Regions from separate parts of the Planococcus liqunii genome, predicted to be linked through region 1. Evidence: riboswitches for the same ligand, from Rfam matches in the RefSeq annotation. Region 1 holds a riboswitch; each other region holds the start of a gene.
The links. A riboswitch is a leader RNA that binds a small molecule or an ion and turns the genes downstream of it on or off. The one in region 1 is predicted to bind S-adenosylmethionine.
Positions count from the first base shown of each region.

Region 1 (3,277 bases):
GGCGCCGTCCAAGTTAGGGAAACCATACGCCTTTTTGTCACCGTCCTCGATAAAGAAGGCCGGAAAGTGGGCATCGCTGTACAGATTGGAAGGTGCATCAAACCAGCCGACGGCTTTGCGTGTCGGCTGAATCGGAAGGCTTAACTCCGGCAATAATTTAGCAGCCCAGGCACCGGCCGTGATAATCACTTTTTTTGCATAATAGGCCGAGTGGCCGGTCGAAATTTTTACTCCATTTGCATCATTCACGTCAATGTGCCGAACGGGTGTATTAGGAACAAGTTCCGCACCGTTTTGAAGAGCGGTGTCCTTGTAAGCCCGGATGGCGGACTCGCTGTAAATGATTCCCGATCCTTCTTCAAAGCAGCCGATAAAGTGATCCGGCACTGAAAAGCCGGGCCATCTCTTTTGGATTTCCTTGGCATCCAAGATTTCCAACGGGAGGTTGTATTTCTGGGCGGCAGCGATGGTTTCCTGAAGAAAAGGCGAGTCTTTCGGGCCGAGGCCAAGAACGCCGGTGTTTTTAAAAATTTTACAGCCGGTCTCCTGTTCGAGCTCTTCCCATAATTGCTGGGCACGCTTCACAAGCGCCACATACTGCCTGCCTTCGCCGTAAGCATGCCGGATCAAGCGGGTATCGCCGTGGTGGCTCCCTTTGATGTGCGGCGGATCGAAGGCATCGATCAGCAAGGTCTTTGCGTTTTGCTTCGCCAGAAAGGCACCGGCAGCCATTCCCATTGTTCCCGCGCCAACGATGGCTACGTCATAAACCGTTTCTTTTGTCATTGCTGATTCGCTCCGCTCTTCGTTAAATTTGGGCCATTCTTAAAAAGTCAGGACAGCGTAAAGTGAATTAATAAAAGCCTTACGAAGTATTATTAGATAGTATTTAAGATTCAGACTATTGTCAATTGGCTGCTCGAAATTTAAAAAGGCGGCAGAGAAATCCTGTTTTTTTATCGCTCTTCACCTTTCTTTTTTAGTAAAAAATAAGTGATAAAAATTCAAAATAGAAAAAAATGTATTTGACAGAACAGGCAATGTAAAATACTATCTGTAATATGTTAAAAAATTAAATAACTTATCAAGAGAGACTGAGGGACAGGCCCAATGACGTCCAGCAACCATCATTTCATATGAGAGGTGCTAATTCCTGCAGAGCGTTTGCTCTGAGAGATAAGATGTAGATTAAAACCTATTTCCTATCGGAATGGGTTTTTTTGTTTTTATTGGCCGCATTCAAGCAGCGCAAAGCTTTCGGGCATGAAAGAACTTTGCGACTCTCTTTACCAACAAAGGAGTTTTATCATGAAAAGAAAACCGTACATATCCCTTTCTCTGGTTTTATTGCTGGGCGCAGGCGGCGTTCTCAGCGGATGTTCGTCGAAGGAAGCAGCCAGTGCTGCAGGCGAGCAAGTGATCACCGTTGGAACGCAAAACGACTATCCGCCTTTTGCATTTGCAGATGAGAACAACGAATTGACCGGATACGATGTGGAAGTGGTCAAAGCGGTCGATGAGAAATTGGACGGCTACACGTTTGAATTTACTGCCGTGCCGTGGGACAGCATGTTCCTGGCGCTGGAATCCAATAAAATCCAGGCCATCGCCGATCAAGTTGCGAAAACGCCGGAACGCCAAGGCAAATATTTGTTCACCGATGAATCCTATTTTGCAGCTGAAACCGTTATTGCGGTGAAGGGTGGAAGAGAAGACATTCAAACCATTAAGGATTTGGAAGGTAAGAAAATCGGTGCCTTAGCCGGGGATTCTTACACCTTATTGCTCGAGGAGTACAACAAAAAAGCAGCAAAGCCGATTGATTTGAAGTACAGCGAAAGCGGCAATCCTTCAGAAATTTTGCAGGATGTGCAAAACGGCCGGATTGATGCTTACGTAAACGATCCAATCATGATCGATGCGGTTTTGAAAAAGAATGATTTAGACGTGGAAATTGTCGGCCAGCCTTTGGTGAATGACGACATGGGCATCGTCTTGAAAAAAGGGGAGCAGGGCGAAGAATTGAAAGCGCTGATTGATCCTGTTTTGGAAGAGCTCAAGCAAGATGGCACTTTAGCTGAACTGTCGAAAAAATGGACTGGCGGAGAGTACATCCCTGAATAGGTTTGTGGAGGGGAAGAGGCAATGGAAAATTTACTGGATATCAATTTTTTAATAGAGAGTTTTCCTGCAATTATTTCACGGCTGCCCGTCACCATAGGGATTGCAGTCGGCTCATTGATTTTAAGCTTATTTATTGGCGTAGCCACCGCCCTTATTAAAATTTACCGGGTGCCGGTGTTGAGGGTGATTTCGGCCATTTACGTATCTTTTATCAGAGGGACGCCTTTATTGGTTCAGATCTACCTGGTGTTTTACGGCATACCGAAAATCATTTACTACGTGCAGATCGAATACGGCTGGCTCCAATCGGCGGATGTCAACAGCATTCCACCCGAAGTTTATGCGCTATTGGCGTTTTCCGTGAATCTGGGAGCATATTTGTCTGAGACGATCCGCTCCGCAATTGAATCGGTTGACCGAGGACAGTTTGAAGCGGCCAAATCGATCGGGATGACGCCGGCCCAGATGATGCTCAAGGTCATTTTCCCGCAGGCCTTAGCCACAGCTATACCGAACCTTGGAAATATGTTTATCAGCACGATTAAGGATACGTCTCTTGTGTTTATCATTGGCGTCATTGACATCATGGGAGAAGCCAAAATTCTCGGTTCGCGCGGCTTGGCATTTTTTGAAGTGTACATCGCGGTCTCAATCGTCTACTGGATTCTTTGCATAGCGGTGGAGCGTTTGCTTGTAAAAGTGGAGAAACGGGCACGCAGATATGAAAGAGGGATTGCCTGATGATTAAATTGGAAAATGTCCATAAGTATTTCGAGCGCCAGCATGTCCTGAAAGGCATCGACTTGAACGTCCAGAAAGGCGAAGTGGTCTCGATTTTGGGGCCAAGCGGCTCTGGCAAATCAACGCTCCTGCGCTGCATTAATTTTCTGGAGGAGCCAACCCGCGGAATTGTGGAAATCGGCGGGAAACGAGTGGATGCCCAATCCGCCAAAAAAGCGGATATCGTTTCCTTACGGAATTCGACAGGCATGGTGTTCCAGCAATACAACCTATTCAAGAATTTTACGGTGCTGCAAAACGTCATGATCGGGTTGACCAGCGTCAAGCGAATACATAAAGCAGAAGCCAAAAAACAGAGCATCGAAATTCTGGAACGGGTCGGACTGGCGAACCGGCTGGACCATTATCCCGC
Region 1 is NZ_CP129238.1:3,908,307-3,911,583, reverse strand. Features, by position in the region: gene solA (N-methyl-L-tryptophan oxidase) at 1-786, opposite strand, end outside; SAM riboswitch class I at 1,079-1,183, shown strand; gene QWY22_RS19315 (transporter substrate-binding domain-containing protein) at 1,309-2,124, shown strand; gene QWY22_RS19310 (amino acid ABC transporter permease) at 2,146-2,865, shown strand; gene QWY22_RS19305 (amino acid ABC transporter ATP-binding protein) at 2,865-3,277, shown strand, end outside.

Region 2 (3,277 bases), 1.4 Mb from region 1:
GGAGTGAATAGAAAAAGAGCCGGCAGCTTTGATTGAAGCTATCGGCCAACGCCTCTCAAGGGACGAATCTGCGCAAGAAGCAGAAAAAAAGACGGCCGGCATAATTTTGCCGGTCGTCTTTTTGTTATTTATTACGCTTGTTTAAAAACACCTGATTGTTCTCTTAATACTTCCACTTTGTCTGTGCGTTCCCATGGAAGATCGATATCTGTACGGCCGAAATGTCCGTAAGCTGCCGTCTGTTTGTAGATCGGGCGGCGAAGGTCAAGCATTTTGATGATTCCAGCCGGGCGCAAGTCAAAGTTTGCACGGACTAGATCGTCCAATGTCTCTTCATCCACTTTGCCTGTTCCGAATGTATCAAATGCGATTGATACCGGATGCGCTACCCCGATTGCATAAGCCAATTGCACTTCACAACGGTCAGCAAGTCCTGCTGCTACAATGTTCTTCGCTACATAACGGGCTGCATAAGCTGCAGAACGGTCAACTTTCGTCGCGTCCTTGCCTGAGAAAGCGCCGCCGCCGTGGCGAGCGTATCCGCCGTAAGTGTCAACGATGATTTTGCGTCCTGTCAGTCCCGCATCTCCTTGTGGTCCGCCGATTACAAAACGGCCAGTCGGGTTGATGAAGTATTTTGTTTCCTCGTCGATCAAGTTTTGTGGAACCACTTCATTGATGACGTATTCTTTAATATTGCGCTGGATTTGCTCAAGCGTTACTTCCGGATGATGCTGAGTGGAAATAACGATTGTGTCCACGCGAAGCGGTTTATTGTTTTCATCATATTCGATCGTTACTTGTGTTTTGCCGTCCGGACGCAAGTATGGAAGGATTTCTTCTTTGCGTACTTCAGCCAATCGGCGCGCCAATTTATGGGCAAGCGAGATTGGAAGCGGCATTAACTCTTCTGTTTCGTTGCAAGCGAATCCGAACATCAGACCTTGGTCTCCTGCTCCGATATCGTCTAGTTCTTTATCAGTCATTTGGCCTTCACGTGATTCAAGCGCTACGTTCACTCCAGCGGCGATATCCGGTGATTGCTCATCAATTGCTGTCAAAACTGCACTTGTTTCGGAGTCGAAACCGTACTTAGCGCGAGTATAGCCAATTTCACGAACTGTTTCACGCACAACTTTCGGGATATCAACATACGTAGATGTTGTAATTTCTCCGGCAACAAGAACTAGCCCTGTTGTTACAGTTGTTTCGCACGCAACCCGTGCATTTGGATCCTCTGCTAAAATGGCATCCAAAATAGAATCGGAAATCTGATCACAGATTTTATCCGGATGTCCTTCTGTTACTGACTCTGATGTGAATAATCGACGGTTTTTCAAAATGTGTTTCCTCCTTATATCCTGCGAGATTGCTCTCGAAATTGATACGGTACTCGTTTCCCATGTCAAGTCCGTTCCGTGAGGATTGAACTTCAAGCCGTTGTGGCCTTTGTACACGAGGATTAAGGGCAATTTCATAAAAAAATCCCATCCAGCATCTGCATGTGGAAAGGAGAAATCATCATAAGCACCTTTCACTCTTATCGTCCAAGGTTGAGACCTTGCTTCAGGTTTGGCACCTTCTCTGCATGCAGCAGCAGGTTGCCGGGTTTCATAGGGCCTGTCCCCTCCACCAGCTCGGAATAAGAGTATCCGTTCAATTTTTCATCATACGGAAAGTAGGAAGTGATGTCAACGATTTTCGTTCAAACAACGGCAATATTGCGATTAAACCGCTATAATTTTTGTTACAGGCGCATTAAAAGTATTTTTTTCATAACAATTGGTTATTAGTATAGACTATTGGTTTGAATGTGTTATACTAATGTTCGAATATACATCCTCCCCATTGCCATGGGAATAACCGAAAAGGAAGGTACATATAAATGAATCCAGTGAACTTCGCAAATAATTTAAAGGATCTTTTAAATGGCCAAAATGTGCACATCCAACTTTCAGTTCCACAATTAGTGGAAGCTGCAACATCACGTGGGGAAGCCGTATTGACTCGAGAAGGTGCCGTTAAAGCTGAAACCGGCAAATACACAGGCCGTTCACCTAAAGACAAGTATATAGTAGAAGAAGCTATTACTAAAGACAAAGTCGATTGGGGTTCCGTAAATCGCCCGATTTCTTCTGATGTTTTTGAAAACTTATATAACAAAGTAATGGAGCACCTGAAAAAACAGGATGCCTTATACGTTTTCAAAGGCTTTGCAGGAGCAGACCCAGAGTCCCGTTTGGCAATTCAGACGGTTAATGAATACGCGTGGCATAATCTTTTCGCCCACCAATTGTTCATCCGCCCGACGGCTGAAGAATTGGCAGCGCATGAAGCGGAATTCACCGTCGTTTATGCCCCGACTTTCCATGCAGATCCTGCAGTGGACGGTACGGATTCAGAAACATTCATCATCGTTTCGATGGAAAAGAAAATCATTTTGATTGGCGGCACCGAATATGCCGGCGAAATGAAAAAATCTATTTTCTCAATCATGAACCACATCCTGCCTGAGAAAGGCATTCTTCCTATGCACTGTTCAGCGAACGTTGGGAAAGATGGCGATGTTGCGTTGTTCTTCGGTTTATCGGGGACAGGCAAAACGACTTTATCAGCAGACCAGGACCGCAAATTAATCGGCGACGACGAGCATGGCTGGTCAGACAACGGCGTATTCAATATTGAAGGCGGCTGCTACGCGAAAACAATCAACCTTTCACGTGAGCACGAACCACAAATTTACGACGCAATCCGTTTCGGTTCTGTCCTGGAAAATGTTGTAGTTGATCCAGAAACTCGCATTCCGGACTATAGCGATGGTTCATTAACAGAGAACACGCGCGCCGCTTATCCAATCCAGGCAATTGACAATATTGTCGATCCATCGGTTGCTGGCCATCCGAAAACAATTATTTTCTTGACTGCTGATGCGTTCGGCGTACTGCCTCCAATCAGCAAATTAACAAAAGAACAAGCGATGTACCATTTCTTGAGCGGCTACACATCGAAGCTTGCTGGAACTGAGCGCGGCGTCACTTCTCCGGAAGCGACATTCTCGACTTGCTTCGGTTCACCATTCTTGCCGCTTCATGCTACAGTATATGCAGAAATGCTCGGCCAAAAAATTGATGAGCACGGCGTAGACGTCTTCCTGGTAAACACAGGCTGGACAGGCGGCGAATACGGCATTGGCAACCGCATGAAATTGTCATACACGCGTACAATGGTCCGTGCGGCAATCAAAGGCGAACTTCATGACGTGGAAACGGAACAGGAA
Region 2 is NZ_CP129238.1:1,328,628-1,331,904, reverse strand. Features, by position in the region: gene QWY22_RS06745 (gamma carbonic anhydrase) at 1-11, shown strand, start outside; gene metK (methionine adenosyltransferase) at 132-1,340, opposite strand; SAM riboswitch class I at 1,538-1,649, opposite strand; gene pckA (phosphoenolpyruvate carboxykinase (ATP)) at 1,886-3,277, shown strand, end outside.
Region 2: it holds a riboswitch for S-adenosylmethionine, as region 1 does, so the genes downstream of both, metK (methionine adenosyltransferase) here and QWY22_RS19315 (transporter substrate-binding domain-containing protein) in region 1, are expected to answer to the same signal.

Region 3 (3,277 bases), 1.3 Mb from region 1:
ACATTGCCGAGGCGCCGCCGTCCCAGGACCAAATCCGTGAAATCTACACCAAAAGCGGAGTGGTATTGAAGAAATTTTTCAATACAAGCGGCTTGAAGTACCGGGCGCTTGGATTAAAGGATAAACTGAAGGACATGCCGGAAGAAGAGCAGTTGGCATTGCTGGCATCAGATGGCATGTTGATCAAACGGCCGCTCGCTTGGAACGGCGAACAAGCAACATTGGGATTCAAAGAAGAAGAGTTTGAAAATACCTGGAAATGAAAGCAGTGAAATCTTGTGTTTCCAAGGGCTTTATGTCAAACTGAAATTGAGTACACTACATAATTTGGAGGGTTTTCGATGAGCACACCACAAGAACTTCGTTATTCTAAAGAGCATGAATGGGTTAAAGTTGAAGGCGGCACAGCCCGCATTGGAATTACGCATTTTGCACAAGCTGAACTTGGCGACATCGTTTTCGTAGAATTGCCGCAAGTTGGGGACGAACTGAAAAAAGACGAGCCTTTCGGCAGCGTTGAGTCAGTTAAAACCGTTTCGGAGCTATATGCGCCGATTAGCGGACGTGTAGTTGAAGTGAATAGTGAATTAGAAGACAGCCCGGAATTTGTTAACGAATCTCCGTATGAAAATGCGTGGATGGTGGTAATCGAATCTCCAAACGAAGAAGAAATCAGCGAGTTGATGACTGCTGACCAATACAAAGAAATGACGAACGAGTAATACTTTAAAGCGCCTATTACTTGGCGCTTTTTTTGATAGCCGAAAGGCTTATAGAGAGCAGGTTCCTATAGATTCTTTTCAAGCAGCAATTGATTCTGATCTTTCATCTTATATCAGCGAGGTGTAGACTTATGGACAAAGTAATTGTAGTCGAAGGACTTAGCGACAAGACCCGGATCGCACCGCTTATTGCAGAACCCGTGACGATTCTCTGCACAAATGGTACAGTAAGTGCATCAAGGCTTGAAGAATTGCTGCTCCCTTATGAAGATCTGGATATCATCGTATTGTTGGATGCAGACAAATCAGGTGAACAGTTAAGGAAGCTCGTAAAGCGCGAATTTCCTGAAGCCCGGCACTTCTATATAAACCGCAGTTACAAGGAAGTGGCAACAACGCCGATCCGGATCTTGCTGGATGTACTGATTTCGGCAAATGTTCAAGTCAATAAGCTATTAACCGAGGGATGAACAAGATGAAAGAATGGACACATAAAGATTGGCTGAAAGAAAAAAACAAAAACGCTGCAGCTGCCTATTATTTATACACGCCGATGTGCGGAACATGCCAGGTGGCTTCAAAAATGATGGATGTGGTGAAAGAACTTCTGCCCGACTTGCCAATGGGAAAAGCGAACTTGAACTACGTGCAGGAAATTGCCGAACTGTATCAAGTGGAAAGCGTACCTTGTTTGCTTATTACAGAAAATGGCCAACTGAAAGAAAAGATCTACGCTTTTCAATCAGTGCCTCATATTTACAGCAAATTGAAATCTGTATAAACGAAACAAAATAAAGGTTCCGGTGCAGACTGCTTCGCTGAAGTTTGAGCTAACTTGCCTATAGCTGGCAGTTAATTATTTTTAATTCAACATATTTATTGACGAAAAATGTCGAGCATGGTAAATTGAATTTCTGAATTATAATTTTATATCGTAACTCTTATTTAGAGTGGTGGAGGGAAGTGCCCTATGAAGCCCGGCAACCGTCATGCAAATGAAATGGTGCCAAATCACACAAAGCGGAAGCTTTGGGAGATGAGAGAGCGGTTTTCGTGTTTTTCACGGTCACCCTTCTGCTCAGCTCTGCGCAGAAGGGTTTTTATTTTGGAGTAGGAGTTGTAAAGGATGATTGAATTAAAAGAACTGTCGAAAGTATTCGACACAGGCAAGGGCTCTTTAAAAGCGGTTGACGATGTGAGCCTGTCCATTTCATCCGGTGAGATTTTTGGAATTATCGGCTACAGCGGCGCCGGTAAAAGTACATTGATCCGGTTGTTGAATGGGCTTGAAAAACCGACTTCGGGTTCGGTCACGATTAGCGGCCAGAACATATCGGCCAGCAAAGGGCAAGACTTAAGAAAAGCGCGCCAGAAAGTCAGTATGATTTTCCAGCATTTCAACCTTTTGTGGTCACGTACGGTAAAAGAGAATATTGAATTTCCGCTTGAAATTGCAGGCGTCCCGAAAAGCAAACGGGATGCCCGAGTGCTGGAGCTGATTGAACTTGTTGGCCTTGCGGGAAGAGAAAATGCATATCCGTCGCAGCTCTCAGGCGGGCAGAAACAGCGGGTCGGCATTGCACGGGCGTTGGCAAACGAACCGGAAGTGCTGCTTTGCGATGAAGCCACTTCAGCACTTGATCCCCAAACAACGGATTCCATCTTGGAACTGCTGGTGGATATCAACAAGCGCTTAGGCTTGACCATTGTGCTGATTACGCACGAAATGCATGTCATCCGCAAAATTTGCCATCGTGTAGCGGTAATGGAAGGCGGACGCGTTGTGGAACTTGGGGATGTCCTGACGGTTTTCCAGGCGCCTCAGCAGGAAATTACAAAGCGCTTCGTCGCCCAAGTGACTGATACGGAAGATTCAAATGAAACCATCAAGCATCTGCGTGAACTTTATCCGACAGGCAAATTGGTCAAATTGGTTTTTGTCGGCGACCAGACCGAGCAGCCGATCTTGACGAAATTGATCCGCAAGTATCCGGTTGATGTTAACATCGTTCACGGCAATATCTCCCATACACAGCGCGGAGCATATGGCACATTGATCATTCAGATAAAAGGGACGCAGCCTGAAATTGTGCAAGCTCTTGCTTTCTTGAATGACGAAAGTATCCAGACGGAGGTGATGGCATGATCGAGTCATTATTTCCAAACGTCGATTGGGACAATATGTGGGAAGCAACACTTGAAACACTGTACATGACGGCGATGTCGACATTCTTTACGTTTGTCATCGGCTTGGTGCTGGGCATCATCTTATTTTTGACGGCACCTAAGCAATTATGGGCCAATAGCATTGTCAATTGGCTGACAGGCGCATTCGTCAACATTTTCCGTTCAATTCCATTTATCATCTTAATCATTTTGTTGATTCCATTTACCAAGTTTATGATTGGAACCATCCGCGGGCCGAACGCGGCTTTGCCGGCCTTGATCATTGGAGCCGCGCCGTTTTATGCACGCATGGTCTTGATTGCCTTGAAGGAAATTGATAAAGGCGTCATTGAAGCGGCACGTTCCATGGGAGCGACCACTTGGACGAT
Region 3 is NZ_CP129238.1:1,248,805-1,252,081, forward strand. Features, by position in the region: gene QWY22_RS06230 (arsenate reductase family protein) at 1-263, shown strand, start outside; gene gcvH (glycine cleavage system protein GcvH) at 342-722, shown strand; gene QWY22_RS06240 (ribonuclease M5) at 854-1,192, shown strand; gene QWY22_RS06245 (thioredoxin family protein) at 1,198-1,503, shown strand; SAM riboswitch class I at 1,661-1,765, shown strand; gene QWY22_RS06250 (methionine ABC transporter ATP-binding protein) at 1,849-2,868, shown strand; gene QWY22_RS06255 (methionine ABC transporter permease) at 2,865-3,277, shown strand, end outside.
Region 3: it holds a riboswitch for S-adenosylmethionine, as region 1 does, so the genes downstream of both, QWY22_RS06250 (methionine ABC transporter ATP-binding protein) here and QWY22_RS19315 (transporter substrate-binding domain-containing protein) in region 1, are expected to answer to the same signal.